3 regions of the Paramixta manurensis genome follow, and region 1 is predicted to be linked to each of the others. Evidence: predicted binding sites of a transcription regulator. Region 1 holds the regulator's gene; each other region holds the start of a gene.
The links. The regulator Fur, encoded in region 1, represses iron uptake genes when iron is present. The targets are predictions, from matches to a motif close to ATAATAATGAGAACNACTATCAA.
Positions count from the first base shown of each region.

Region 1 (9,829 bases):
TATGACCAACATACCCGTTTACGTGAGTCGGCCTGGAACCTGGATTTGCTGTATACGGTGCAGCAAGGCCGCGCTAAAGGCACCCTATTCAAGTTGCACTTTACCCGTTATGACAACCATACCGATATCCCCAGTTGGGGAGGCGGTTACGGCAATATTTTTCAGGACGAAAAGGACGTGAAATTTATGGTCATCGCACCGTTCACGCTGTTTTGATTCACCCGGCGGCCGGAGGGCTGTCTGTAAACCACAACCGGATTAGTGAAATGAAAAAAATATTTCCCCTTGTAATCAGCATGATGTCGCTTTGTGCCTGTGTGCAGAGCGGCCCGGTATCGACCACTGAAACGGTGCCATCAATAGACTATCAGCGTTGTCTGGATGCGGAAAAAATGGGCGGTGGGGATGTGATTGAAACACGCTGCGGCAAACTTCAGCATGAAATAGCACCAACGGATCACGAATAAACAAGGAGTGTCTATGAACAGGTTTACCCCGAGCTTTCTCGCCAGCACGCTGCTGGTGGTAATGGGCAATCACGCCGCGCGAGCGGACCAGCAAGTTGTTGATCAAATCAGTCGCTTCGGCGTGAAATATGCGGTGACGGATAACCACGCCGCGCAGCATGGCGTCGATTGTGCGGCGCTTGGCGCAGATTGGGCTTCCTGTAATCGGGCGACAATTACGCTCACTAATCCGGGGGAGGCGGTAACCAGTAACGATTGGGCTATCTATATGTCCAATGTTCACCAAACGCTTAAAGTCGAAGACGAACGGTTCCGCATGGTACACATTGTCGGGGACTTAACACGTCTCGAACCGACGGATAAATTTACCGGTTTCGCCGCACACGAATCGGTTGAAATCCCAATCGTTAATGAATATTGGCAGCTCTTTATTACCGATATAATGCCGCGCTGGTATGTCACGTCCGGTGAGGCGCAACCGAAAATGATCACCAGTACCGATACTGAAGATTTGACGGCTTTCGTCGCCCCTTTCGGCACGCAGTGGAAACGTACCGTAGAGGATAAAAATGTTCTGATGACAGCAACAAGCCGCTTTGAAAAAAATAGCGACCTCTCTTTACTGACACCGGCATCTTTGCGCGGGCAAATTGTTCCCACGCCAATCCAGGCACAGGTTTTCGCTGAAGATGCCGACCTTTCCGCAGGCATTAAGTTGGATCTATCCGGCTTGCCGGATGCGCAAGCGGAGGCCATCCGGCAACGTTTTCGCCTGTTGGGAATTAAAGAGCAGCCGAATGGCTATCCGATTATCGCTCGAATTAATGCCGGGGCATTAGACAAAGCGGCAAGCGTTTCCGGCGGGTATCGGTTAACTATCGGCAAAGCAAAGGCCGACGTGACAGGGTATGATCGGAGCGGTGTGTTTTATGGTTTGCAGTCTATCCTTTCGCTGCTGCCCGCTAGCGGCGAGGGTAAAATAGCTACGCTTGCGGTAACCGATGCCCCCCGTTTTGCTTATCGCGGCGCGTTTTTAGATGTGGCGAGAAATTTCCATAGCAAAGCGGCGGTGCTGCGTATGCTTGATCAAATGGCTGCGTGGAAAATGAACAAATTCCACTTCCACTTGACCGATGATGAGGGTTGGCGTGTCGAAATCGCTGGGTTACCTGAGTTGACCGGCGTGGGCGCCAGGCGGTGCCATGATCTGAGCGAGCAGCATTGTTTGCTGCCGCAGCTAGGTTCCGGCCCATTTAGCAATAATAACGGTAGCGGTTTTTTTAGCCGTGCCGATTATATTGAAATCGTGAAATATGCCGCGGCGCGTAATATCGAGGTGATTCCGGAAGTGGATATGCCCGCGCACGCGCGTGCGGCGGTGGTTTCAATGGAGGCACGCTATCATCGCCTAATGGAAAAGGGGGACGCCAGTGCAGCGTCGGAATACCGACTGGTCGATCCCACGGATAGTTCCAACACCACCTCGGTGCAATTGTACGATCGCACCAGCTACCTCAATCCTTGTCTCGACTCTTCTCTCCGTTTTACCGATAAAGTCATTAGTGAAATACAGGCGATGCATCTTGCAGCTGGTCAGCCGCTTAAAACCTGGCACTTTGGTGGAGACGAAGCGAAAAATATTCGGCTCGGCGCCGGATATTCCGACCGCGCTAAACCGGTGACGGGAACCGGGCTACGAACGATGGATGAAGAAGATAAGCCATGGGCTAAATCTCTGGCATGTCAAAAATTGATTAGCGAGGGGAAAGTTAGCGATCTGGCGCATCTTCCCAGTTCTTTTGCATTAAAAGTCAGCAAGTTGGTGAAAGCGCACGGTATCGACAGCATGCAGGCCTGGCAGGATGGCCTGAAAGATGCCAAAGATGCAGGCGCTTTTTCTACTGCGCAGGTCAGAGTGAATTTTTGGGACACGCTCTATTGGGGAGGCTTTGACACCGCTAATGATTGGGCAAACAAAGGTTACCAAGTGGTGCTTTCCAACCCGGATTACCTCTATATGGATTTCCCTTCGGAGGTTAACCCGCTAGAGCGCGGTTATTACTGGGGAACGCGTTTTACCGATGAGCGTAAAATGTTCTCCTTCGCACCGAATAATTTGCCGCAAAATGCCGAAACCTCTGTTGATCGCGACGGGAATACGTTTAGTGCAAAATCAGATAAAGCCTGGCTTGGCGCTTATGGTATTTCAGCTCAGTTATGGAGTGAGACGGTGCGCACAGACAGTAATATGGAGTATATGATTTTTCCGCGTCTCTTCACTGCTGCCGAGCGTGGCTGGCATCGGGCATCCTGGGAACAGGATTATCAGGCAGGGAAAGAGTATGTCGGCGGCGAAACGCGTTATGTGGATAGCCAGGCATTACTCACTGACTGGCAGCGTTTTGCCAATCTGTTAGGGCAACGTGAGCTGGCGAAGCTCGATCTTGCCGGCGTGTCTTACCGTCTTCCGGTGCCGGGCGCGCGTATTGTCAACGGCGTTCTCGAAGCGAACCTGGCGCTGCCGGGATTAACGATTGAATACAGCCTGGATGAGGGAAAAAGCTGGCAGCGGTATGACAACGGCTCACGGCCAAATGTGAGCGGGAAAGTTTCAGTTCGCTCCGTCAGCCCGGATGGTAAACGCGTCAGTCGCGTAGAAGCGCTTTAATTAACCACAAAAAAACCGGTGCATCATGGCACCGGTTTTTTATGGCAGAAAACAGATTACTGATCGTGAAGTGTTTCGTCTTCACGGCAATCGCCCAACGCACAATGTCCATAGAGATAAAGACTGTGGTTGGTCAATTTAATGCCATGACGCGTGGCGATCTCACGCTGACGAGATTCGATAGATTCATCACTAAATTCGATGACCTTGCCACAATCCAGGCAAATAAGGTGATCGTGATGATGTTGTTGAGTGAGTTCGAACACGGACTTGCCGCCTTCGAAGTTATGCCGGGTTACGATACCCGCGTCATCAAACTGGTTCAGAACGCGATAAACCGTAGCCAGACCGATCTCTTCGCCCATATCAATCAGGCGCTTATACAAATCTTCCGCACTGACATGATGGCTCTCTGGTTCCTGAAGCACTTCCAGAATCTTCAAGCGAGGAAGCGTGACTTTCAGGCCGGCCTTCTTTAATGCGGTATTGTTGTCAGTCATGCGGATATTGTCCTGTTACTTTGCTAGTCACTATGTGGCTGAAAAGCCCTGAACATCGGTCGACGCTGAATCTAATTGCGTCTCATTATAGAACTGATGAACCGAAATGAAAACAGTAGGGTAAGCGTGAAACCGCTAATGGATGTAAGGAGAAGTATCGCTACGTCCTGAGAAGTTCATGCCTGTATTATGCCGCGTTAACATTTCGCTTAAGCTCATCCTTACCTCTAACAGATGAGAAAGCGGATTGACCGATGGAGATATTCTACAGATCTGAGGCCAAAAGTTACAAATATGTATCTATTATTTCTATAGGAAAAACCACACATTCAATGTGAGCCAGCGCCCACATTGAACGCTTAACGTTACGCTTCGATGATTTCTTTCAAATGAAGCTCGTTAAAAATCTGTTTTACCCACGCGTCAACGCGTTCATTGGTCAATTCAGGCTGACGATCTTCATCAATCGCGAGGCCGAGGAAGTGTTTATCATCCGCCAACCCTTTTGACGCTTCAAAATGGTAACCCTCGGTAGGCCAGTGGCCGACAATTACCGCACCGTTCGGCTCAATAATGTCGCGGATAGTCCCCATCGCGTCACAGAAGTATTCAGCGTAATCCTCCTGATCGCCACAGCCAAACAGCGCGACCAACTTGCCGTTAAAGTCAATTTCTTCAAGCGTTGGGAAGAAATCATCCCAATCACACTGGGCTTCGCCATAATACCAGGTTGGAATACCCAGTAGTAAAATATCAAAGGCTTCAAGATCTTCTTTGCTGCTCTTGGCGATGTCATGCACGTCGGCAACGTCTTTGCCGAGTTGCTTCTGGATCATTTTTGCAATGTTTTCCGTGTTGCCCGTATCGCTGCCAAAGAAAATGCCTACGATTGCCATGAGTTTAATAACCTCTTGAAACTTAAAAATATGGTGATTGCTATTGGTACGCAGTTATCGGCAATAATAGCAGACAGAGCGTGGGCGCGGAACTTGTAAAGCCGCTGCATTTGTCGCTTTGTGCGATTACGCCATCCGGCGGCGGTTATGCGTCGGTAACCTGTAGCTGCGCTAAAATCATCTCTTCAATCAATTCGCTGCGGCTCATATTACGTTGTTCGGCGAGTGAATTTAACGCGTCCACCGCTTCATGATTCATTTTCAGTTCGACACGGCGTAAGCCGCGTACTTTGTCACGCTTTAACTGATTACGCTTATTGATTCGTAGCTGCTCATCACGCGTGAGCGGATTGGTTTTAGGGCGCCCAGGCCGACGTTCATCTGCGAACAAGTCTGGCGTGGTGCGATCCGTTTGTTCTTTTGCCATAGAATAGATAGTGATACTGGCCAGACCGCGCGCCTGTTGTTGCGCGGATTGTGACTAAATGAGCCGGTTTGCTGCCGAAATAAAGGCGGCAAAATTTTAGCGCGCCATCATACCCTGGCAAAAGTCGTTGCGACAAACATTTCACAGTTTCAATAACACTTTGCTATTAAACGGTTAAAAAACGTTGGATGGCGCGCAAAACCGCATCCGGTTTCTCTGCGTGAACCCAGTGACCGGCACCGGCAATAACATGCGCTTTTGCCTGCGGAAACTGGCTTAATAATGCGGAACGGTGGCTATCATCGAGGTAGGGCGAATTGCCGCCGCGGATGAACAGGGCCGGGTGCGGCCAGGCCGGGATCGGTTCCCAACCGGAAAGGCTCGGGTAGTTGTTCCAAAGCGCCGGTACGTTAAAACGCCACTCTCCTTCATGGAAGGACTTCAGTAAAAACTGAATAATCCCTTCTTCTTCTATATGCTCGCGCATTTTCTCTGCCGCCTGACTGCGTGAGGTGATACCCGCCGCCGTTACGGCATTCACGCCCGCAAAGATTGCATCATGGCGACGCGTCTGATAATCCACCGGCGCAATATCAATTAATACCAACTGCTCAAGACGGTCGGGCGCCAGTGCGGTCATCGCCATGGCGATTTTTCCCCCCATTGAGTGACCAATCACCGTTACACGATTGATGCCCTGTTCATCAAGCGTTGCCAACATATCCTGTGCCATTACCGCATAAGACATCTCTTCCGCCCGGCCAGATAAACCGTGGTTACGGACATCCACCTGTATAATGGGGTGTTCAGCTTTTAGCCCACGGGCGATACCGCCAAGGTTATCCAGGCTACCAAACAGACCGTGAATCAATAAAACGGGGGTAGCATCGGCAGGAGATTGTTCAGTTTGCAGGCGAGCATTCAAAATCATGGCAAAGTTCTTACAGTTGTGAGGAAAGCTTAGGTTATCATGGTTTTCACTTGGTCAGCAGCCCGGCATACTGATGGCGGTCGGCGTTTTTTTGCGGCATATTCTGACTTTTGCCGACGGCGGCGACTGATGCTATCGACCTGCTGGATTTAACTTTATAATCCTTATGTTAGAACGCGATCACAATGTGTACCGGTTTTTTTTGTTAATGCCGCAACAGAGTGTGATCGGTTCTGCCACTAGTAATAACCGTACGGATAAAGATGAAAACGATTGAAGTCGACGAAGAGCTCTACCGTTATATTGCCAGCCACACTCAGCATATTGGTGAAAGCGCCTCGGATATTTTGCGCCGGATGCTGAAATTTACCGCCGGCCAAACGATGCCAGCCGCGGCGCCCGGCGCGGCGAATTCCGCAGCTAAACCGTCGGTTGCAGTGAAAAACGAGGTGAATCCGCAAAATAGCGTGCGCGCCGTGCGTGAGTTGCTGCTTTCTGACGAGTATGCGGAACAGAAAAAAGCGGTAAATCGCTTTATGCTGATTTTATCGACTTTATATCGTATCGATCCAAAAGCGTTTGCTGAAGCTACCGCCTCTTTACAAGGGCGCACGCGCGTCTATTTTGCCGGCGATCAGCAGACGTTAGTGCAGAATGGCACCCATACTAAGCCGAAGCATGTTCCCGGCACGCCGTACTGGGTAATTACCAATACCAACACAGGCCGCAAATGCAGCATGATCGAACATATTATGCTGTCAATGCAGTTCCCGCAGGAACTGGCAGACAAGGTTTGCGGCACCATTTAAACCGAAGCGTCAGGGAGAAGCGCCAATGGCCAATCACCCCCGTGCCGGGCAGCCCGCCCGTCAGAGCGATTTAATTAACGTTGCACAGTTAACGTCACAGTATTACGTTCTACAGCCCGATTTGGCGAATGCAGAACATGCGGTGAAGTTTGGCACCTCAGGCCATCGCGGCAGTTCGGCGCGTCACAGTTTCAATGAAACGCACATTCTGGCGATCGCACAGGCGATTGCCGAAGAGCGCAAAAAGAACGGCATTACCGGCCCGTGCTATGTAGGTAAAGACACGCATGCGCTGTCTGAACCGGCGATTATTTCGGTGTTGGAAGTGCTGGCGGCAAACGGCGTGGATGTGATCGTTCAGCAGGATAATGGTTATACGCCAACGCCTGCGATCTCTAACGCAATTCTTGAGCACAATAAGAAAGGGCAGGCACAGGCTGACGGTATTGTGATCACGCCTTCCCATAATCCGCCGGATGATGGCGGGATCAAGTACAATCCGCCGAATGGCGGGCCCGCGGATACTAACGTCACAAAAGTGGTGGAAGACCGTGCGAATCAATTGATCAAGAATGGTCTGCAAGAGGTGAAGCGCCTGACGCTGGATGCGGCGTGGGCCAGCGGCCATATCCGTGAGCAGGATTTGATTCAGCCGTATGTTGAAGGGTTGGCGCAGGTGATCGATATTCCTGCCATTCAAAAAGCAGGTTTGAAGATCGGTGTCGATCCGCTCGGTGGGTCCGGTATTGCTTACTGGCATCGCATCGCAGAATTCTACCAGTTAGATCTCACCATCGTTAATGACGAGGTTGATCAAACCTTCCGCTTTATGCATCTGGACAAAGATGGCGCGATCCGGATGGATTGCTCCTCCGAGTGTGCAATGGCGGGTTTGCTGGCGCTGCGCGACAAGTTTGATCTGGCCTTTGCTAATGATCCGGATTATGACCGTCATGGCATTGTGACGCCGGCAGGGTTGATGAACCCTAACCACTATCTGGCGGTGGCAATTAATTATCTTTTCCAGCATCGTCCGCAGTGGGGCAAAGAGGTTGCGGTAGGGAAAACATTAGTTTCCAGCGCAATGATTGACCGGGTGGTTGAAGATATTGGTCGTAAGCTGGTGGAAGTGCCGGTTGGCTTTAAATGGTTTGTTGACGGGTTGTTTGACGGCAGCTTTGGTTTTGGCGGTGAAGAGAGCGCTGGCGCCTCTTTCCTGCGGTTTGATGGTACGCCATGGTCAACCGATAAAGACGGCATCATCCTCTGTCTGTTGGCTGCGGAAATTACCGCCGTCACCGGTAAAAACCCACAGCAGCACTATGATGAGTTGGCCGCACGGTTTGGCGCGCCAAGTTACAACCGTTTGCAGGCATCGGCCACCTCGGCGCAAAAAGCCGCATTATCAAAACTTTCTCCGGAAATGGTCAGTGCAGATACGCTGGCAGGCGATCCGATTACCGCTCGCTTAACCGCGGCACCGGGTAATGGCGCTTCGATTGGCGGCCTGAAAGTGATGACGAAGAATGGATGGTTTGCCGCGCGTCCGTCAGGTACCGAGGACGCTTACAAGATTTACTGTGAAAGTTTCCTTGGTGCGGAACATCGCGAAAAAATTGAAAAGGAAGCGGTAGAAATCGTCAGTGAAGTGTTGAAAAACGCCTAATTTCAGCACTAACAGCAAATTGAAAGCGTCGAGCGATCGGCGCTTTTTTTATGCGCACGGTTATCCACGTAATAATAATCATTCTCGTTATAATGCCTGCCTTTATTTGCTTATGAGGAGGCTCCATGCCCGGACATCGTTTTCGTATTACCGTTGAAGCTCTGAGCGATCGTAAAGGGGAGGCGGTAGATAAACCCGCACTTCAGTTTGAGGTAGAAAATCACGACGATATTTTGGCGATCGTCGAAAGACTTCGTCAGCGTGAAGATCTTGATTTTGGCGCAGATGATTCCGCCGCCTTCGGCGTGGGATTAAAACTCTTTTCTGAAGTGATGCTAGAGAACCGTAAACATCCGGTTTTCACGCCGCTGCGCGATGCGTTCCGTGAATTTATGGTAGGGCTGAAAAAAGGCACCGCAGAAAAACCGTCATAGTAGGCTAGCGCGTGGTTCTCCTTTAACATTTCCGGCGTTGTTAATTAACAGTAGTGTAACTTGATTACATCATTATCAGTAAAAACGGCTTCTTTTTGCTCAATTCAGTGGTCGGATGAGTAGTAAAATTACACAGAAAGGCGTAATATTGTGCACAGATTACTTCGGTACGCCATTATGAATATTGGAGGAGGGCCAGGCGATGTATCAACACTATCCTTTACAGAAAATTATCCTGCGCCGTGTCGCGGTGGTGCTGGTCGGGCTGCTGGCGTTACCCGTGATGGTATTCCGCGCCGATCGTGCGCGCTTTTATAGCTATCTGCATCGTATCTGGAGTAAAACCAGTACCAAACCGGTCTGGTTGGCCCAAACTGAAGCTGTCGGCGGGGATTTTTACTAGCACGCCATGACTTAGCCAATACACCGCCCTACAGGGCGGTTTTTTTATGATTATAAAACCACGTTGCCGCGCACCACATCTCACCATAATCGACAGCTTAACACTGCTGCATTTTTCAGGATTTTGCACTACACTAAACTTGTACAATAATTTTATGGTTGTATAGATATGAGTGAAAAAATCCCGGTAGGAATTAGCGCCTGTTTGCTAGGCGAAAGCGTAAGGTTTGATGGTGGGCATAAACGGTCAGTTTTCGCGACCGACGAGCTGGCGCCTTACGTACACTATCAACCCATCTGTCCTGAAATGGCTATCGGGTTGCCAACGCCGCGCCCGGCGTTACGCCTTGTTGAGCAGGGCGATGACACTGTGCTCTGTTTCAGCAAAGAGGGCGGTGAGTCAGTCACTACCGAAATGCAACAATATGCGCGTGGTAAAGTCGCGACTTTACATCACCTTTGCGGCTATATCTTATGCGCGAAATCCCCCAGTTGCGGCATGGAGCGAGTGCGGGTTTATTCAGCGGATGGGCGCAATAATCGTAAACAGGGTACTGGCTTGTTTGCGGCGGCCCTGCGTGACGAAATGCCCTGGCTGCCGATGGAAGAGGATGGACGCTTGCATGATG
Region 1 covers NZ_CP054212.1:1,489,469-1,499,297, forward strand. Annotated here, with positions in the region: gene chiP (chitoporin ChiP) at 1-216, shown strand, start outside; gene chiQ (ChiQ/YbfN family lipoprotein) at 267-467, shown strand; gene PMPD1_RS07280 (beta-N-acetylhexosaminidase) at 481-3,135, shown strand; gene fur (ferric iron uptake transcriptional regulator) at 3,192-3,635, opposite strand; gene fldA (flavodoxin FldA) at 4,001-4,531, opposite strand; gene ybfE (LexA regulated protein) at 4,677-4,958, opposite strand; gene ybfF (esterase) at 5,125-5,889, opposite strand; gene seqA (replication initiation negative regulator SeqA) at 6,153-6,698, shown strand; gene pgm (phosphoglucomutase (alpha-D-glucose-1,6-bisphosphate-dependent)) at 6,724-8,364, shown strand; gene PMPD1_RS07315 (DUF3861 domain-containing protein) at 8,490-8,798, shown strand; gene PMPD1_RS07320 (YbfA family protein) at 9,001-9,201, shown strand; gene PMPD1_RS07325 (YbgA family protein) at 9,370-9,829, shown strand, end outside.

Region 2 (9,829 bases), 460 kb from region 1:
TTATTCCGACGCGCAGCGGGCGTCTTTCCATTGTCACAACGGCACGCTTTCCCCGCCGCCATGTTAGTGATCATAGCACTTCCGGAACGAAGTCGGCAGTTGGCGTAAATTGGGTAACATCCGGCAGGATTAAGGGTGGTTTACCGCGGGCTGAAACGTTATCCTGAGCGGCATTATCAGTTTCCGGATAGGGGAAAAAGCGGGATGAAAGAAGAAGAGGCGAGCCTGATGATCATTCGCCACGCGATTGAAGAGCTGCCTGGCGAACAAAAACAACGAGTAACAGCCTGTATTGACGCGATAAAAGCAGTCATGCGCCAATATGAAACAGAAGAGGCCGGTATGGCGCTAATGCTGGTGGCGGCAGAGGTCGCGGCAGAGTAATACGCTTAGTGGTGAAAGGCTCGGAGTTTTCCGTAAGTCGCTGCTAACGGCACGGATCCCTAAAATTACCCGGCGTTGAACGGTAATCTTGTGCTAAACCCTATAGGAAACAGAAACAAGGAGCGCACCATGAAAAAGACGATTTTTGCCGTATCCACCCTCGCCATTGGCCTGTTTTTAACCGGCTGTGCTAACGATCATATTATGCATACCAATGATGGCCGTACCATTGTCACCGAAGGGAAACCGAAAGTGGATGACGATACCGGCATGATCACCTACAAAGATGCCTTTGGTAAAGAGCAGCAAATTAACCGGTCGGATATCAAGGATATGTCGCAGGTTGGTAATTAATTCCGCTTCTCAGGCGCCGGTTACGCCGGCGTCTGAGGGCGATGAGCGTGGCTTGACTCTCGCTCATCAAGCGTGAATTGTTCCGCATCATCAATTGCCGCCAGCCACTGCTCCAGCGTAACTTCTTGCCAGGAAAGATGACCCCACGTGTGACTCATCAGCACCACGTCCGGGCGTAAGGTACGGTAATGGCTCAGCGTCTGTGCTAAATCCGCCTGGTTACTCTCCTCACTGCGCACCGTTGCCCAACGGCCATGCGCTCGCGTCAACGTCGCGCCGACGAACAGATAGGTTTTCCCATAAGGTGAACGGTAGAGAAAACTGGTACTCCCCGGCGTATGTCCGGGCGAGGGCAACACATCAAAGTCGCCAAAATGTTGCTCGGCAAAGTTAAAGGTCGCGTCCGGCTCCAGTACCCGGCTCACCGGCCCGAGCGCACGCGTATGACAATAGAGTGCGCTATTAAAACGTTGCTGAAGTGTGAGCCCGATGGGAGAGGCTTCGTGCCAATGCGTGAGGTAATGGCGCATCACACCGCCGAGCTCTGCCAATGCCTCCAAATCTTGTGGGTGCCCAAGGCGAGAAATCACCAAATTGCCACGTGGATGACGCAACATAAAGCCATGCATCATGCGTTGTTGGTCTGGCGTTTCCTCAATAAATTCCGGCGTGGAGATCCACAAATCGTCATATAACGCTTTCATTGTTCTCTCCCGGCCTTGAAAAAATTAGCGCAAAATTGGATGCCCGGTGAGCGTTAATTGCGCCATGCCCTGATTTACCTGTACCTCGCCCTTGGCGCCAAGCGGTAGGGTGACCGTATCGTGGTCATGGCCGAAATCAAGCCCGCTAATCACCGGTAATCCGGTGATGTCCCGTACGGTTTGCCATACCGTATCGAAATTGAAACCATTGTCGTAATCAGTTAAGTTCGCCCCGGTGAAACTGCCAGTGACGATGGCGCGTTGCCGGGCCAATATGCCACTGTGATGGAGCTGCAGTAGCATGCGTTCGGTACGGAACGGGTGCTCATTCACATCTTCAATCACCAAAATGCCGTTATCCGGCGTGGGTAACCAAGGTGTGCCAACCAGCGTCATAATCATCGCCAGGTTACCGCCCCATACGGTGCCTTGTATCGGCGAAACATCCGGTGTTGCGCTTTGCCATTGCAAGGTTACTGTAGGCGATGTAATGGCGCGCCAAAAGTGTTCCAGCGTGAAATCAGATAAAGTCTCAGCGCCGAAGTTGCCGCTTAACATTGGGCCGCTAAAGGTGACTAAGCCGCTCTTCGCCAGCAGCGCCAGTTGTAAAGCGGTAAAGTCACTGTGGCCGCAAATGATCGGCATCTTTGAAGAAAATCGTTGCCGTAAGCCCGCAAAATCAACCTGATCCAATAGGCGCGTGACACCGTAACCGCCACGAATCGCCAAAATAATATCCGGCAAATGATCGAGCCGCGCCAGACCATTAATATCCTGTAAACGCTCGGCGTCGTTACCGGCAAAGCGCTGAAAGCGGCGCGTTATCGCCTCGGTATTTTCTACCGTATGACCCCATTCACGCAGACGTGTGACCGCACGTTCTGCGGCAATTTGGTTGTGGCAATAACCAGAAGGCGCAATCAATCGGATAAGGTGCGAAGTAGACATAAGCGTAAATTTTCTCCGTTAATGCGTGCAATCCCGACGAAGTGCGTGAAGATCCGCAGTAAGGTGGTGAAACGGCTTTCCCGCGTGGTGTCGCAGACAGAACTGTGACACGGCATCCATTTTTTGAGCAATGTCGGCTTTTTAAGCGCCGCGTCAGGAATCCTTTTTCCCTCTTTGCGGTCCAATTAACCCGATAATGACGAAAAGTGGGCGCTAAGTCATCATTGCCCGCTGTTTTCTAAGCAATTCAGATAAACGGTAATAGTTAAAAGCGGGTCGCCAGGTAACATTGGCGAGGACTATACAAGCTCCGGGGAACAACACAGCGTGAAAATCCGTTCGCTTATTCTATCTGCGCTTTTGCTGGCAGGCTGCGCCAGTGAGCCTCCAAGGCAAACACCACCTGAACCACAGACGCCGTTAACCAAGGCGCCGCCGCAAAAAGTTTCCCAGGCATGGTCGTTATTTACTGAAAATGCCGCCAGCCACTATGGCGTTGATGAGCGATTAATTAACGCCATTATTAGCGTTGAGTCTGGCGGTAATCCTACGGTAGTGAGCCGTTCTAATGCGGTGGGTTTAATGCAGATTAAAGCCTCAACGGCAGGGCGAGAAGTGTACCGCGCGCAGGGGCTCAGAGGTCAGCCTTCCAGCGCCGAATTGCGCGACCCGGCGCGGAATATTGATATTGGCACTGCCTATATTCGCTTATTACAACAACAGGCGCTGGCCGGTATCCACAACCCTGAAACGATGCGTTATGCCACTATCGTCTCCTATGCAAATGGCGCTGGCGCATTACTGCGCACTTTCTCATCGAATCGCGATCGCGCTATTGCGATGATTAATGCCATGTCGCCGGATGAGTTTTACCATCATGTGCAGGAGAAACATCCGGCCGCGCAGGCGCCACGCTATTTGTGGAAGGTCACCACCGCTTATCGCACAATTTAAGCGTCGAAGCGTCAGCGTGGCCGGTCAGCGCATGAAGGTTACTGAAAGCGGTTTGCTTTGTCGCGCGCGAGGCGTTCCAGTGCAAAAATCACCTGCTGTAGTTGGCGTTCCTGGCCGGGCGCCAGGCGGGTAAAGCGGAAACTCAGGCGCGGTATGCTCAGGGTTTCATTTTTACTGCTTACCGTCGTGCGTTGACCAATTTGTAATAACTGGGCATCCACCTCGAAATGTCCATATTCCCCCAGTTCGACACGTAACTGCTTCAGGGTTTCTCCCAGGCGAAGGTTTTCCGGCAACTGGCCATCAACCAGTACGCCGATACCGCCGAGGGATAAATCTTGTAAACGAAAACGGGCCGGCGTGCCGTCAGGCCATTGCGTATGGCAATAAAATACCGGGTCGAGCGGCGCGTGAACACGGAAAAACTCGCGGCGCTGAATTTGCCATAGCACGTCCGGCAGCGGCGCGCTGAAAGCCGGTAGCCCTTCGTAGGTATCTGCGTGCAGAGTGGGTAGGGCGAATTCTACTTTCGCGCCCTGTGTTTCCGCGCTGATATGCAAATTCTCTGCGTCCAGCGCAACCTGGTTATCATAGGTATTGCTGCCGTAGTCAATCATCAATTGTTCACGATCGACAAACAACAGGCGGCTAATAAACTGGCCGCGGGTATGTGAAACCATGACCGGCGTTTGGTCACGTAAAATATCGCGCAACACACCTAATACGGCTAATGTACCACGCTTAAGGTACTGTTCTTTATCGACCTCTTTCACTTCCTGCTCCAGTTGGATTATTCAGCCATGATGTAGAGACACGGTTATCGCTTTGTTATCGGCCATTGTGCGGCAGACTTTAGCCTGAAAAGGTTGATCTGCTTAAAATACGCTCGAAAAGAACGTCGTAAATCACACGGTTAGAAACTTCGCCTATACTTACCCTCAGCAAGTTGAGCACAACACGAGTAGGAATCGACAGGAGACGCGGAATGTTTTCAAAACGAGACGTTCGTAAAGGTCTGGACACTGTCCAGACACGTTCACGTGATATCGGCGGCGATATTCGTGATGAGTTACAACAGGCAGCAGGGTGCTCTTGCACTTATTTAAAGAATAACCCATGGGCAGGGGTCGGGCTTGGCGCCGCGCTTGGGTTAGTCGTTGGCGTGTTAATTAGTAAAAAATAAGGAGCAGGATATGGGAATCCTTTCATGGATTATTTTTGGGCTGATCGCCGGTATTATCGCAAAATGGATTATGCCCGGTAGGGACGGCGGCGGGTTTATCATCACCGTGGTTCTGGGGATTATCGGTGCGGTCGTCGGCGGTTGGATCAGTACCTTCTTTGGCTTTGGTAAAGTCGATGGTTTTAACTTCGGTAGCTTCGTGGTCGCGGTAATTGGTGCGATTGTGGTGCTGTGGATTTACCGTAAAGTCAGAAGTTAACGTTACGCTAACTGAATCCAAAAGGGAGGCTAATGCCTCCCTTTTTACGTTTAGAAATCGTAGCCAATCGTGGCAACAATCGAACGTTCCGCGCCCCAGTAACAGTAGCCGGTGCCGTAGCAGGCGGCGACATACTGACGGTCAGTAAGGTTATTCGCATTCACCTGCACAAATGCCCCTTTTAGTTTACTGTTCCAGGCACCTAAATCGGCGCGTACTGAAGCGTCAAACAGGGTGGTGGAGGGCAGACGGCGGGTATTTTCGTTATCAGCCCACTGCTTACCAATGTAGCGAACGCCAGTGCCGACGCTGATACCGTAATCAAACTGATAACGCGCCCACGCGGTAGCAATCGAACTTGGCGTTACATACGGCGTATTACCACTATTGCCATCCACCGCATCTTTAAAGCGCACCCGGTTCCAGGTATAGCCCGCAAGGGTGCTCAAACGAGGCGTCAACTGAGTATGCGCCTCCAGTTCAACGCCCTGAGAGTGCACCTTACCGGCGGGGACATAGGTGGCAGTGATAATATCGCGGTTAGCGACATTTTTTTGCGTCAGATCGTAAACCGCCGCGGAGTACATATTATTAGTGCCAGGCGGTTGATATTTAACCCCGGCTTCATATTGTTCGGCGGTGGTGGGTTTCAGCAAGTTACCGTCAGGGCCGGAGAGCGCAGCCGGGGTAATCGCCTGGCTGTAGCTGACATAAGGCGAGATACCACTGTCGAAAGCATACAGCAACGCGGCGCGTCCGCTCACATGATCGTCGGAACGGCGGTAATGGGTATGGTCGGTATCATTGGTGTTTTGCGACACAATCCGATCGTAGCGCCCGGACAGATCAAGGTGCCATTTATCCAGTGTCATCTCATCTTGCAGATAAGCGCCGGTCTGGTAATAACGGCGCGTTGATTGATGCGCACTGATACCCGGAATGCTCAGGCCCGCATCGGTCCAGAGATGATTGCCGCCGATGCCGGTTACCGCGTTCAGCGGGTCGGCAAACGCGCTGGCATCCCACAATTTATTGCGATACTGATGATATTCACCGCCGAGCACCACTTTATGCTCCAGCCTGCCGGTGGCGAAATCTGCCTCCAACTGGTTATCTATCGCCACCGCATCCAACGAAGAGCGTTCCCCGGAATAATAGCGACTGAGTGAGTTACTATTACCGATCCAACCAATTTGATACACCTGATCCTGATTGACATTGGAGTGGGTATAACTGGCATTAGAGCGAAACGCCCAAGTGTCATTAAAACGGTGAGAGAACTGGTAACTATAGATCTGCTCGCGACGTTTAAACTGGTCGAGCGAGCTTTCGCCATCGTAAAACCCATTGCTTAACTTATAGCCGTTATGGCGGATGATACTGCCTTCGCCGGGTACCGCACTATGATAGCCGCCAGAGGGATCTTTTTGCAGATAGGCTTTTAACTCAAGCGAAGTGTCTTCATCCGGTTGCCACAGTAATGATGGAGAGATGGCATAACGCTCTTCGCGTGTATGGTCATATTGTGTATCGCTATCACGCGTCACGCCGGTTAGACGAAATGCCCATTGATCATTAATCGCATTGGTATAATCGAACGCGCTACCGGTGGTGTTATTGGTTCCGCCCATCAGACGGAAATGCCCCTCTTCGCTAAATTGTGGACGTTTAGAGGTCATCATTACCAGCCCGCCGGGAACGGTCTGACCATAGAGCGCGGAAGAGGGGCCTTTAACCACATCCAGTCGCTCCAGGAACCAGGGATCGATTTGTAGCGCGTTATAACTGCCGCCATCGCTCATCAACCGCAGGCCATCAAGGAAGGTATTATCGACATCGCCGCCATGGAAGCCACGCAGTGCAATGGTTTCATAACGGTTGGCGCCCCCGGCGAAATTGGTAAATACGCCGGGGGTATAGTTTAGCGCCTGGTTAACGTTAAGCGCGCCTTGATCTTCCATTTGCTGGCGCGTGACCACTGAAACCGACTGACCGGTAGTGATTAACGGCTCGTCGGTTTTGGTCGCGCCTTTACTGGTTTTTGCCGTATAGCCTGAAGTGGGAGAATCCGCCGTTTCAGTTGGTTGTGCGCTAACAACCAGTGTCCCTTCAGCGAAAGAAAGCGCGGGCATCGCCAGCGCAAATGAGCAAAGTAGAGCAGAACGCTTTACTGTAAAAGCCATTCTCATGGTTTATTCCTAATCTGACCTGTGTGATAAAAGCCGGAAACGCAGAGGTTTTTGACGGCGCGAACCGAAAGATAAATACTTATTACTCGTCTATCTATAACTCTAATGATAATTATTATCTTTCTCGTTTACCGATTCAAGCATTGATTTTATTAATATATTCTCTTGTAAACAGCAGGGGTATGCAGGCGAGATGCGCAAGATAGAGAAGAGAAAGTTGTGGTGGAGGGGTAACATTCTGCCGGAAGAGCAGGAGGTCCACAGAGGGGCGAGGCTCAACCCGCCCCTCTAAGCTAATGAAAAATCACGGAGCGGATGGTTTTAAATCGCCAACATTATTACAGGTAACGTCTTTCGGACAGTACATATCCATCAGTTTCAGCGTCACGCCATTTGTCCAGCCAAAACCGTCCTGCAATGGATATTCACCGCCGCCCCCGCCGCCTAAACCTTTCCCTTCAACCACGTATTTTTCCACCAGTTTATGTTCCCGGTCATAAGTGGTTTGTACGTTGTTGAGGAAACGCAGCCCAATCTCTTTAGCCAGCGTTTGCTTGCCGTAGTGGTTCAGACCTTCAACCGCGACCCATTGCAACGGTGCCCAGCCGTTTGGCGCATCCCATTGCTGGCCGTTATTCACATTGGTGGTGACTAAACCGCCTTCTTTAACCAACTGTTTTTCAACCGCGGCGCTGGTTTTATCGGCCTGGTCAGGCGTGGCAACCTGTAGATAGAGCGGGAACAAGGCTGCGGCGGTCAATTGAGGCCTTATGCGCGCTGTTTTCCAGTCATAATCGGCATACCAGCCCGCCTGCGCATTCCATAAATAGCGATTAATTGCCGCCTGACGTTTTTCCGCCAGGGCGGCAAACCGTTGGCTGGCATCCGCTTGTCCGGCGACTTTACTGGCATGAGAAAGCGTCTGTTCGAGGTGGAACAACAACGCATTGAGGTCAACCGGTACAATTTGCGTGGTATGAATGGTCGAAAGGTCGTTAGCTTTCTCAAACCAGCGTGAGCTAAAGTCCCAGCCAGACGCAGCGCCGGAGCGTAAATCACGATATAGCTCAGCTTTATTACGGTTTGGCGCTTTCTGCGCGGTCGCAATATCGTCCATGTAAGATTCGGTACGCGGAACATCGCGTGCATCCCAATAGCGGTTCAGCAGCGTGCCATCTTTCAGCTTAACCACACGCTTATCGGCGTCGCCAGCTTTCACCTTGTCGGCATCGGCCATCCAATAGTTGTACTCCTTTTGCAACTGCGGCAAATACTTGCTGTAGACGCTCTCTCCATCATGCTGCGCCAACAAATCAACCATCAAGCTAAAGAACGGCGGCTGCGAGCGGCTGAGGTAATAGCTACGGTTACCATTTGGAATGTGGCCATATTTATCCAGTTCGTACGCGAAGTTATCCACCATATCCTGTACGCGATCCCAATGGCCGCTCTCCGCCAACCCTAGCATGGTGAAATAACTATCCCAGTAATAAACCTCGCGGAAACGACCGCCGGGAACCACATACGGTTTCGGTAACGGCAGCAGTGAATCATGCGGGCTGGCTTTATCGGTGGTACGAGTCAGCACCGGCCACAGGCCATTGATATGTTCGCGCAGACTTTGACCGGCAGGCGGGACATATTTTTCGCCGGCGCCGGGCAGAATAAAGTTACCGGCAACAAAATGCTTAAGGTCGAAATTCCGTTGATTCTTCTGCATCCGCCAGTCTGCGAGGATCGAAGCGGGATCATATTTAGGTACCGCATCGGCAAAGGTTTTTTGGTCAGGATAAAATTTCGCGGCCTGAACCGCATAGTAGAGCGGGCCTAGCACAATGTCTGGCGGTTGTGGCGCGTTGCTCAACATATGCTGACTTTGGTCGGCTTGCGCCCAGGCATTTGCGCCCGCTAAAGCGGCGCTGATAAATAAAGGTAGTAGCAGAGCACCTTTCCATTGACGGTTAGCGACGGTTTTCATCATGGGTTCTTCTCCTTGTCCAGACCAAGCATGGTCTGTAAGTTATTGACCATGCTAAAAACTTTAGACGAGATTTTATTTTTTTCCTGCAAGCGGCGCGGGAAGTGTGAGGTGGGTACGGCTTTTTGGTGGGATGCTGGCTGAAAAGAACCTTCAGCCAGGCTGACCTTTTGGCTGCGGGTAATAGGGTGCTCACCTTAACCTGGTGCAGCGGTGTGGGTGTTGACCTTCCCGAGGCATTAGCGCCGCTGAGACTGAACCGGTTTCCAGGACGAGGCGACACGACGTCGCCGAGAGCAAGCGCCGCGTCGGGAACGCGTCGCGCCCGGTCCGTCGGAAAATGGTGAAGGCGAAGGTACCCGCGCCGCGGGCGAAGCGCCTGCCGGTAGCGCGGATTGTTAAGGGCCACGCTTATGGCCCTTGACTCGCTCGCCCTTCAGGCGAGAGAAACGCCGTTGATTTTTCAGATTTCAGCAACCGCTAGAAACCAACCCCCCGTTAAGGTCAACGGCGTTCCGGCCACCGCTCCGCGCCAGACGGCGAGAGAAACGCCGTTAGCGTGCCACCAACGCTTGTTTAAACGACATAATATGCGCGCGCGTTGCGCTATCAGCCGCAGTTGCATCGCCCGCCGCTAACGCCTCAATTATCGCGTTATGCTCATCAATAACCTCATGCATATGCACTTCATTCGATAAGGTTGTCGCCCAAAAGCGCTGCGCCTGGGCGTGAATCACACTGAGAATATCAATTAAACGACGATTGGCGGCGACGGTGGCTAAATGGTGATGAAATTGCCGATCCAATAACATCATATTGATACGGTCACGCTGCTGACGCGCCCGATCAATTTGCAGATTCAACTGACGCAAATAG
Region 2 covers NZ_CP054212.1:1,950,142-1,959,970, forward strand. Annotated here, with positions in the region: gene PMPD1_RS09545 (hypothetical protein) at 205-384, shown strand; gene PMPD1_RS09550 (YgdI/YgdR family lipoprotein) at 514-738, shown strand; gene PMPD1_RS09555 (MBL fold metallo-hydrolase) at 759-1,442, opposite strand; gene ldcA (muramoyltetrapeptide carboxypeptidase) at 1,467-2,390, opposite strand; gene emtA (membrane-bound lytic murein transglycosylase EmtA) at 2,718-3,344, shown strand; gene PMPD1_RS09570 (flagellar brake protein) at 3,383-4,117, opposite strand; gene PMPD1_RS09575 (ElaB/YgaM/YqjD family protein) at 4,330-4,527, shown strand; gene PMPD1_RS09580 (GlsB/YeaQ/YmgE family stress response membrane protein) at 4,538-4,786, shown strand; gene PMPD1_RS09585 (TonB-dependent siderophore receptor) at 4,837-6,975, opposite strand; gene treA (alpha,alpha-trehalase TreA) at 7,280-8,956, opposite strand; gene PMPD1_RS09595 (GntR family transcriptional regulator) at 9,508-9,829, opposite strand, start outside.
Region 2: a site for Fur is predicted at 7,075-7,097, ahead of PMPD1_RS09585 (TonB-dependent siderophore receptor). Genes of this name have one in related genera too.

Region 3 (9,829 bases), 1.2 Mb from region 1:
GTCTTTTCATACTCAATCGCATTCACGAACCACGTTTTAATCCCTTCCGGGGTCGGCACATTCACTTCATCATCCACTTCTTTTTTAATTAGCGCACGCGCCATTGGCGAATCAATAGAGATAAAATCCTTCACTTCGCCATAGATTTCATCCGGCCCGACAATTCGAAATCGTTTCGTGACGCCCTGTTCATTCTCCACCTCAACCCAGGCGCCAAAAAACACTTTGCCATCCTGCTGCGGTGAATAATCCACAATTTTTAATTCAGCCAAACATTTACGTAAATATCTGACCCGACGATCTATCTGGCGCAACACGCGTTTATTATAGGTGTAATCGGCATTTTCCGACCGGTCGCCAAGGCTGGCGGCCCAGGACACAATTTTGGTAATTTCAGGGCGTTTCTCGTTCCAGAGATGGTCATGTTCAGCCCGCAGCTTATTGTAACCGCCCCGGGTGATTAGTTTCGTTTTCATCCAGTCAAAAGCCTTGTGCGGTAAATTTTTCCATCTTAGCGGCGGCGCTCCGGTTTTCAAAGCCTGCCCGCCCAAGCTTCGGAATATATCTCAAACCCACCTTCGCGACTGGCAATTTATGTCTTCAATCCGTATAACTGTCCCCTGTTTCTCAACCCTGTGATAGCAAGATAGTGAACTGATGATGAATGATTCGCTGAGCCGCATTATTGCGAGTGAACTCCAGGCGCGGGCTGAACAAGTTGAAGCCGCCGTCCGCCTGTTGGATGAAGGGAATACCGTGCCGTTTATCGCACGATATCGTAAAGAAGTAACCGGCGGTTTGGATGATACCCAGTTACGTCAATTGGAAACGCGGCTTGGTTATCTACGAGAGCTGGAAGAACGTCGTCAATCCATTCTTAAATCCATCGCCGAGCAGGGCAAATTAACCGATGAACTCAGTCAAGCGATTAATGGCACCCTGAGTAAAACCGAACTTGAAGATCTCTACCTGCCGTACAAACCTAAACGTCGTACACGTGGGCAAATTGCCATCGAAGCCGGGCTAGAACCCCTCGCCGATAGGTTATGGCAAGATCCGTCGCACGATCCGGAAACGCTGGCAGCCGAGTATGTTAATCCCGATAACGGCGTCGCGGATACCAAAGCCGCGTTGGATGGCGCGCGTTATATTTTGATGGAGCGCTTTGCCGAAGACGCCGCACTGCTGGCTAAGGTGCGTGACTATCTGTGGAAAAATGCGCACCTGGTTTCCCGGGTGGTGGAAGGGAAAGAGGAACAAGGCGCGAAATTCCGCGACTATTTTGATCACCATGAAGCGCTATCAAGCGTTCCTTCGCACCGTGCACTGGCGATGTTCCGTGGCCGCAATGAAGGCGTACTGCAACTCTCGCTTAATCCTGACCCTCAGTTTGATGAACCGCCGCGTGAGAGCCATGGCGAGCAAATTATTATCGATCACCTGGCGCTGCGCCTGAATAATGCCGCCGCCGACAGTTGGCGCAAAGCGGTGGTGAGTTGGACATGGCGTATTAAGGTGCTGCTGCACCTTGAAACCGAGTTGATGGGCACCGTCCGTGAACGAGCGGAAGATGAAGCCATTAACGTTTTCGCACGTAATCTACATGATTTGCTGATGGCGGCACCAGCCGGTATGCGCGCGACCATGGGCCTCGATCCCGGCTTGCGTACCGGGGTAAAAGTGGCGGTGGTTGACGCAACCGGCAAACTGGTTGCGACCGATACCATTTACCCCCACACCGGTCAGGCTGCGAAAGCCGCCGCTAGCGTCGCCGCGCTCTGCATCAAACATCAGGTCGAACTGGTCGCGATTGGTAACGGCACCGCTTCGCGTGAAACCGAACGCTTTTTCCTCGACGTACAGAAACAATTCCCGGCCATCCAGGCGCAAAAAGTCATCGTCAGTGAAGCGGGCGCCTCAGTTTACTCCGCCTCGGAATTGGCGGCGCTGGAGTTCCCCGATTTGGATGTTTCACTGCGTGGCGCGGTCTCTATCGCCCGACGTTTGCAGGATCCGCTGGCGGAACTGGTTAAAATCGATCCGAAGTCCATCGGCGTGGGCCAGTATCAGCATGATGTCAGCCAGAGCCAATTGGCGAAAAAACTGGATGCCGTGGTTGAGGATTGTGTGAATGCGGTTGGCGTTGATCTCAATACCGCTTCGGTGGCGTTGCTGACCCGCGTAGCGGGTTTGACCAAAATGATGGCGCAAAATATTGTCGGCTGGCGCGATGACAATGGGCGCTTCCAGAACCGTCAGCAGCTATTAAAAGTCAGCCGTCTCGGGCCAAAAGCCTTCGAACAATGCGCGGGCTTTTTGCGTATTAATCATGGTGACAATCCGCTGGATGCTTCAACCGTGCACCCGGAGGCCTATCCGGTCGTGGAACGCATTTTAGCCGCCACTCAGCAAGCCTTGCAGGATCTGATGGGGAACCCGCAAACGCTGCGTGAGGTAAAAGCGGTAGAATTCACCGATGAGCGTTTTGGCTTACCCACGGTGACCGATATTATCAAAGAGCTGGAAAAACCGGGTCGCGACCCACGTCCGGAATTCAAAACCGCGCAATTCGCCGAAGGCGTTGAAACCATGAATGATTTGCTGCCTGGTATGGTGCTGGAAGGCGCGGTGACCAACGTAACGAATTTTGGCGCGTTCGTGGATATTGGCGTTCATCAGGATGGGCTGGTGCATATCTCTTCTCTTTCCGATAAGTTCGTTGACGATCCGCATAAGGTGGTGAAAGCGGGCGATATCGTGAAAGTGAAAGTGATGGAAGTCGATCTGCAGCGGAAACGTATTGCGCTGACCATGCGGCTTGATGAGCAACCAGGCGAAGGGAATGCGCGCGGCGGTAACCGTAGCGGCACACGCGACAATACACGTCCGGCACCCGGTAAAGCGCGGCCACGCACGGCATCGACGCCTGCCGGTAATAGCGCAATGGGCGATGCATTAGCCGCTGCCTTTGGGAAAAAACGCTAATCCTATCCGGTTCGGGAGGCTTGCAAGCCTCCCTCCTTCCACATTAGCCTGAACGCTGCATTGTTGTTCTATGTCAACATCAACGCGAATGGTTATCATTAAAATTGCTCCGGTTAAATATTGTCGTTCTTTGCGACAGTCACCAGGAGCCCCTTATGCAACTTCTTGCCCGCCAGCGCTATAAAATCCTCGGCTTTACGTCAGGTGTCGGCGCGGCTTACCGCCAAAAGCTGCTGTCGCTCGGTATGCTGCCGGGCGCCACTTTTGACGTCGTTCGCGTCGCCCCGCTTGGCGATCCGGTTCAGATTGAAACCCGCCGCGTTAACCTGATGCTGCGTAAAAAAGACCTCGCCTTTCTGCTGTTAGAAAATCTGAATTAACGGATACCGCCATGAAAACCTGTACTATCGGCCTGATTGGTAATCCCAACTCAGGTAAAACGACCCTATTTAATCAGCTCACCGGCGCTCGCCAACGGGTCGGCAACTGGGCGGGCGTCACCGTCGAGCGTAAAGAGGGGTGGTTTAATACCGCGCAACAGCGTGTACAACTGGTTGATTTACCGGGTACCTATTCACTGACCACCATTTCGCAGCAAACCTCGCTTGATGAGCAAATCGCCTGCCATTACATCCTCAGCAATCAGGCAGACTTGGTAATTAACGTGGTGGATGCCAGTAATCTTGAGCGTAATTTGTACCTGACGCTGCAGTTGCTGGAGTTAGGCGTGCCGTGCATTGTGGCGCTGAATATGCTGGATATTGCTGCGAGCCAGCATATTGATATTGATATTCCGGCGCTCGCGAAGCAACTGGGCTGTCCGGTGATTTCGCTGGTTTCCACCCGTGGGCAAGGCATTGACGCGCTCAAAGAGGCGATTGATACTCCTCTGCAGCAGCAACCCTCTGTGGCGATCAATTACCCCTGTTTTCTACAGCGCGCCATCGCGACTTTAGCGGCCGATATTTCAGCGGAACGCAGCGCGCAACAGCGGCGCTGGCTGGCAGTACAAATGCTAGAGGGGGATATTTATAGCGGCTCGCAGGCGGGAGATGCCGCGCAAACCACGCTGACGCGTTTACAGCGCGAGATGCAGCACGATAGCGGCCTGGCGATTGCCGATGCGCGTTATCAAGCCATCGCCCGGCTGAGCGCCGAAGTCAGTAACCTCCATTTAGCCCTGCCAAACCATTTATCTCAGCGCCTTGACCGGGTGATCCTTAATCGCTGGCTCGGTCTGCCAATCTTCTTATTCGTAATGTATCTGATGTTTCTGCTGGCGATTAATATCGGCGGCGCGTTGCAACCCCTGTTTGATGTCGGTTCAGCAGCAATCTTTATTCATGGCGTACAGTGGCTCGGCTATACGTTGCATCTGCCCGATTGGCTAACGGTATTCCTGGCGCAGGGCATTGGCGGCGGTATCAATACCGTGCTGCCGTTGGTTCCGCAAATTGGCATGATGTATCTGTTTCTCTCCTTTATGGAGGATTCCGGCTATATGGCGCGTGCCGCATTCGTTATGGATCGGCTGATGCAGGCGCTGGGCTTACCCGGCAAATCCTTTGTGCCACTGATTGTCGGTTTCGGCTGTAATGTGCCTTCAGTGATGGGTGCACGCACGCTGGATGCGCCGCGTGAACGGTTGATTACGGTATTAATGGCGCCCTTTATGTCCTGCGGCGCCCGTTTGGCGATATTCGCTGTATTCGCTGCTGCCTTTTTCGGCCAAAACGGCGCGTTGGTGGTGTTCAGCCTGTATATCATCGGGATTGTGGTGGCGATCCTGACCGGCTTATTGTTAAAGCATACGTTAATGCGTGGCGATGCCTCGCCATTTGTGATGGAACTGCCGGTCTGGCATGTTCCGCATCTGAAAAGTTTGCTGTTACAGACTTGGCAACGCCTGCAAGGGTTCGTTTTACGCGCCGGTAAAGTGATTGTGGTCGCCAGTATGTTGATTGGCGCGCTAAACAGCTTTTCGTTTAGCGGTAAAGCGGTCGATAGCATCAATGATTCCGCGCTCGCCACCGTGAGCCGTAGCGTAACGCCGCTGCTGGCGCCCATCGGCGTACATAATGATAACTGGCAAGCTACCGTTGGGCTGGTGACCGGCGCGATGGCGAAAGAGGTGGTGGTCGGTACACTGAATACGCTGTACACCGCGGAAACGCTGCATGATACGCCTTTCGATCCTGCCGCTTTTAGCCTACGCGACGAGCTACTCGGCGCGGTGGATGAAACCTGGCAAGGGCTGAAGGAAACCTTCTCGCTCAGCGTGCTAAGTAACCCAATTGAGGCCAGTAAGGGCGATGGTGAAATGGCGAGCGGCGCCATGGGCGTGATGAGCAGTAAATTTGCCAGCGATGCCGCCGCCTTTAGCTATCTTCTGTTCGTGCTGCTGTATGTGCCCTGTGTTTCGGTAATGGGGGCGATTGCGCGTGAAAGTAGCCGCCGCTGGATGACCTTCTCCATTTTATGGGGGCTGAACCTTGCGTACTCGCTGGCGACCCTGTTTTACCAGTTGGCGACGTTTAGCGCGCACCCGCGCTATAGCAGCATCGCAATAGTCCTGGTGGTCGCGTTTAATCTGCTGCTGGTGACGCTGCTGCGCCGGATAAAACTGCCGCCGCAGATGATTGCGATTAAAACGCTGAATACGGCACGGTGCCAGGGCTGCGCCAGCGGCAGCCAATGCCATTAATCGGCCTTACGCCTGCTGGTGTGTAAACGCCAGCAGGTGGTCGCAAAACGCCTCAGGATGGGAGATAAAAGGCGCATGCGCCGCCTTTTCCATTACTATCGACTGGCTAGCAGGCCAGCGTGCATCCAGCAATGAAGCCACCTTGCGCGGCACCAACCCATCCAAGTAGCCATAGATACGCAGTAAAGGCGCTTTCAGCGCGTCTAACTCCTCGCGCAGATCGGCAGTGCGCAATATCTCAAGGCCGCCTTCCAATACCGCAACATCCGGCATCGGTAGCGAAAGTACCGCCTCTTTTAGCGTGCGGGCATCCTGGCGAGCGCTGTCGGTGCCTAACGTCTGCAACGCCAGAAACCGCTCAACGGTGCGTTGAAAATCGGTACTAAGCTGGTGTTGAAACCCCTGTAGCGTCTGCGGCTTAATGCCGGGCCACTCATCCCGTTCGGTGAAGCACGGCGAGGAAGCTACGCTAATCACACCCGCGACTTGCTGTGGGAAACGTAGTGCAAGACGGCTCGCTACCAAACCGCCTAATGACCAGCCGAGCAGAATAGCGCGCTCCGGCAACTGCGAATGTATCGTATCCACCATCTCATCCAGCGTCAGCGCTGGAAAACCGTGGCTGCGACCAAACCCCGGCAAATCCACCAAGTGCAAACGAAAATGCGCGCTCAGCCGATCAATAATGCCGTGCCACACTTGGGCATTCAGTCCCCATCCGTGTAACAGCACAAGATCAACATTTCCTTCCCCTGCGGTCTGCCAGTAAAGCTGCGTCATCGGTTATTGTCCTGCTTTCACATCATCGGAGGCGCTATGCTACCAATGCCAGGATGCTGTTGGCTATGCCAGCTACCGTTACGGTTACAACAACAAGGAATTTGTGGGTTTTGCCAGCGCAATCTATTACGTCGTTCCGCGCGTTGCCCGCAGTGTGGATTAGCCGCCGAAAACGCGCGCCAACCCTGCGGACGCTGTCTACGTCAGCCGCCTCCCTGGCAGGCGTTGATTGCGGCGGGCAATTATCAGCCACCGCTCAGCGCCCTGCTCATCCGCTTTAAATTTTTACGCCTGACCGCACTCTCTGTGATGCTGGCGCGTTTGATTTTGTTAAGCTGGTTAGATGCCAGAAGGCAACGTCTGCTGGTGCGCCCGGATATTTTGCTGGCGGTTCCCTTACCGAAAACGCGTGCGTGGCGCCGTGGTTTTAACCAAACTGATCTGCTGGCGCGTCCATTAGCTCGCTGGGTGGGGTGCCGCTATCAACCAACCGGGTTACGCAGCGTTCGCGCGGTAAAACATCAGCACCGGCTTCCGGCACGCGCCCGGCGGCGCAACTTACTCGGCGCATTCAGGGTTGAAATCGCGGTGCGTGGCTGCCATATCGCTGTGATTGACGATGTGGTCACCACCGGTAGCACGGCGGCGGAAATCAGCCGTTTGTTAATACATGCGGGCGCTGCCAGCGTCCAGATTTGGTGCCTGTGCCGTACCTTGTAGAGCGTCGGTGTTGGGCGTATAATAACCAACTAAATTAGTCAACTATTGAGCAATCGCCATGATCCGTATTACTGATGCTGCGCAAGAGCACTTCGCAAAACTGCTGTCAAACCAGGAAGATGGCACCCAGATCCGCGTATTCGTCATCAACCCCGGTACGCCAACCGCAGAATGCGGCGTGTCATACTGCCCGCCAGATGCGGTTGAGGCCACGGACACTGAACTGAAGTTTGAAAAACTGTCAGCTTATGTTGATGAACTGAGCGCGCCGTATCTGGAAGACGCTGAGATTGATTTCGTTACCGATAATCTCGGCTCCCAACTTACGCTAAAAGCGCCCAACGCCAAAATGCGTAAAGTCGCCGATGACGCGCCATTGATTGAACGCGTTGAGTACCTGTTGCAGGCGCAAATTAACCCGCAACTGGCCAGCCACGGCGGTCGCGTGTCGCTGATGGAAATCACTGAAGAGGGTTATGCCATTCTGCAATTCGGCGGCGGCTGTAACGGCTGTTCAATGGTTGATGTCACGCTGAAAGAAGGGATCGAGAAAGAGTTGTTGGTTGCCTTCCCGGAACTTAAAGGGGTGCGCGACTTAACCGAGCACCAGCACGGCGAACACTCTTACTACTAATCTCCAGTGCGGGGGAAATGTTGTTCCCCCGCTTGCTGGCGCCAGGCTAAGCGGCCCGGTGTTTAGCAATATCCTTCAGTAAACGGTTAATCTGCGCATCGGCAAAAATCTCCTCCAGCGTCTTACTCAGTTTACGCCGCCAGTTACGATATTGATCCACCGTGCCCGGTACATTAACCGGCATCTCCATATCCAGCCAGTCTTCCGGTTGTAACCCCAATAACGCGCTATTGCTTACCGCGATGAAACGCTGCATCGCACGGTTCAATACTGGTGTCATCGCCATCTGCGCCGCACGTTTCCTCGCACGCAGAGGCAGGCAACGGTACTGATGTAACGCCTCAAGCAATGCCTGTTTTTGCCGATCGCGCTGGCGATGCAATCCCTGGAGTATCACCTTATCCGGGTAGAGCCCCAACGTCTCGCCAAGACGCAAATCTCCCGACTCCCAGAAACCGCGTAGCGTCGGAAGATCGTGGGTTGTGGCGCTGGCCATAGATTGCCGGGGCCAAGCCTGCGGCGCACGATAACGTTCACTGTCCTCTTGTTCGAAATAGAGAACCTTCCAGGAATACACGCCACTATCGCGTAACTTGCCGACAATTTCCGCGGGCACCGTCCCGAGATCTTCGCCGATCACCATACACTGATGGCGTTGGCTCTCCAGCGCCAATATCGCCAATAGATCCTCAACCGGGTAGTAAACATAAGCGCCATGATCGGCGGTGAGGCCATAGGGAATCCACCAGAGACGCAGCATCGACATGACGTGATCGATACGCAACGCGCCACAACTGGCCATATTAGCGCGTAACAAGTCAATAAATGGCTGATAGCCACGCGCCACCATCACATGGGGATCCATCGGCGGCAGCCCCCAATTTTGACCCAGCGGGCCGAGGATATCGGGCGGCGCGCCAACCGAGGCTTTCAGACAGTAAAGTTCCGGATCGCACCACGTCTCTGCGCCCCCCTCCGCCACGCCGACCGCTAAATCACGGTACAGGCCAATCGGCATATTACGGCGCTGACTCAGTTGCCAGCAGGCATCAAACTGTTGGTTTGCTAACCACTGCAACCAGAGCCAAAAACGCACTTCATCATGGTGCTGCTGGCAAAACTGCTGTACCGCATCGTTACCGGCGTGCCGCAGCGCTTCGGGCCATACCGGCCATCCCCAGCGATGGCGATCTGCACTCAGCATTTCGGCATGTAACGCGTCATAAGCCGCCTGATAAAACAGGCTACCGCCGCCAAGCGTAATAAACTGCTCAAAATGCTCGCGAGTTTTATCCCCTTCCGGGCGTGTGGCGAACTGCCGCCATGCCAGACGTAACGCCTCTATCTTCAGGCTGTTGACGGCACTGTAGTCGACCCATTCACTTGCGCGTGCTTGCTCAATACGCTGTTGCGTCTCAGGCAACCGCCGCCAGCGCTGCGCCTCAGCGCTGTGCTGAAAATCTGCGACCTGTTCAACATCAATATAGATAACATTCATCCAACGCCGGGAAGAGGGGCTGTAGGGACTGGCGCTTTCCGGATTCGCCGGGTAGAGCGAATGGATAGGATTCAAGCCGATAAACGCGCCGCCACGATCGGCCAGCGCATCAAGCATATGACTTAAATCGCCAAAATCGCCGATCCCCCAATTGCTTTCCGAACGCAAGGTATAAAGCTGGACGCAGGCGCCCCATAGCTTTTTCCCTTCGCGCAAGGCGGATGGTTCAAAGCAGCGTTTGGGGGCCACAATTACCCGACAGGGCCACTGCTGCTTGCCCTGCGTTAAGGTGAGATGGTGATAGCCGTGCGCTAGCCGTGGCGGCAAGCTAAGTGTTTCACCACCGCGCACCTCACCCTGATACTGTTTGCCGCGCTCCGTTTGTAAATGCCACCGGAATAGCCCCTTGCCGCCGACCGGGAGAGTGCGTTTCTGCGTCCCGCTAAACACTTTTGCCGTTGGCAGCGGCGCGGCACTAATCGGCCGCGGATTACCCATTGCCGCCAGC
Region 3 covers NZ_CP054212.1:329,709-339,537, reverse strand. Annotated here, with positions in the region: gene greB (transcription elongation factor GreB) at 1-476, opposite strand, end outside; gene PMPD1_RS01535 (Tex family protein) at 658-2,985, shown strand; gene feoA (ferrous iron transporter A) at 3,141-3,365, shown strand; gene feoB (Fe(2+) transporter permease subunit FeoB) at 3,377-5,689, shown strand; gene bioH (pimeloyl-ACP methyl ester esterase BioH) at 5,696-6,469, opposite strand; gene gntX (DNA utilization protein GntX) at 6,506-7,189, shown strand; gene nfuA (Fe-S biogenesis protein NfuA) at 7,248-7,823, shown strand; gene malQ (4-alpha-glucanotransferase) at 7,870-9,829, opposite strand, start outside.
Region 3: a site for Fur is predicted at 3,068-3,090, ahead of feoA (ferrous iron transporter A). Genes of this name have one in related genera too.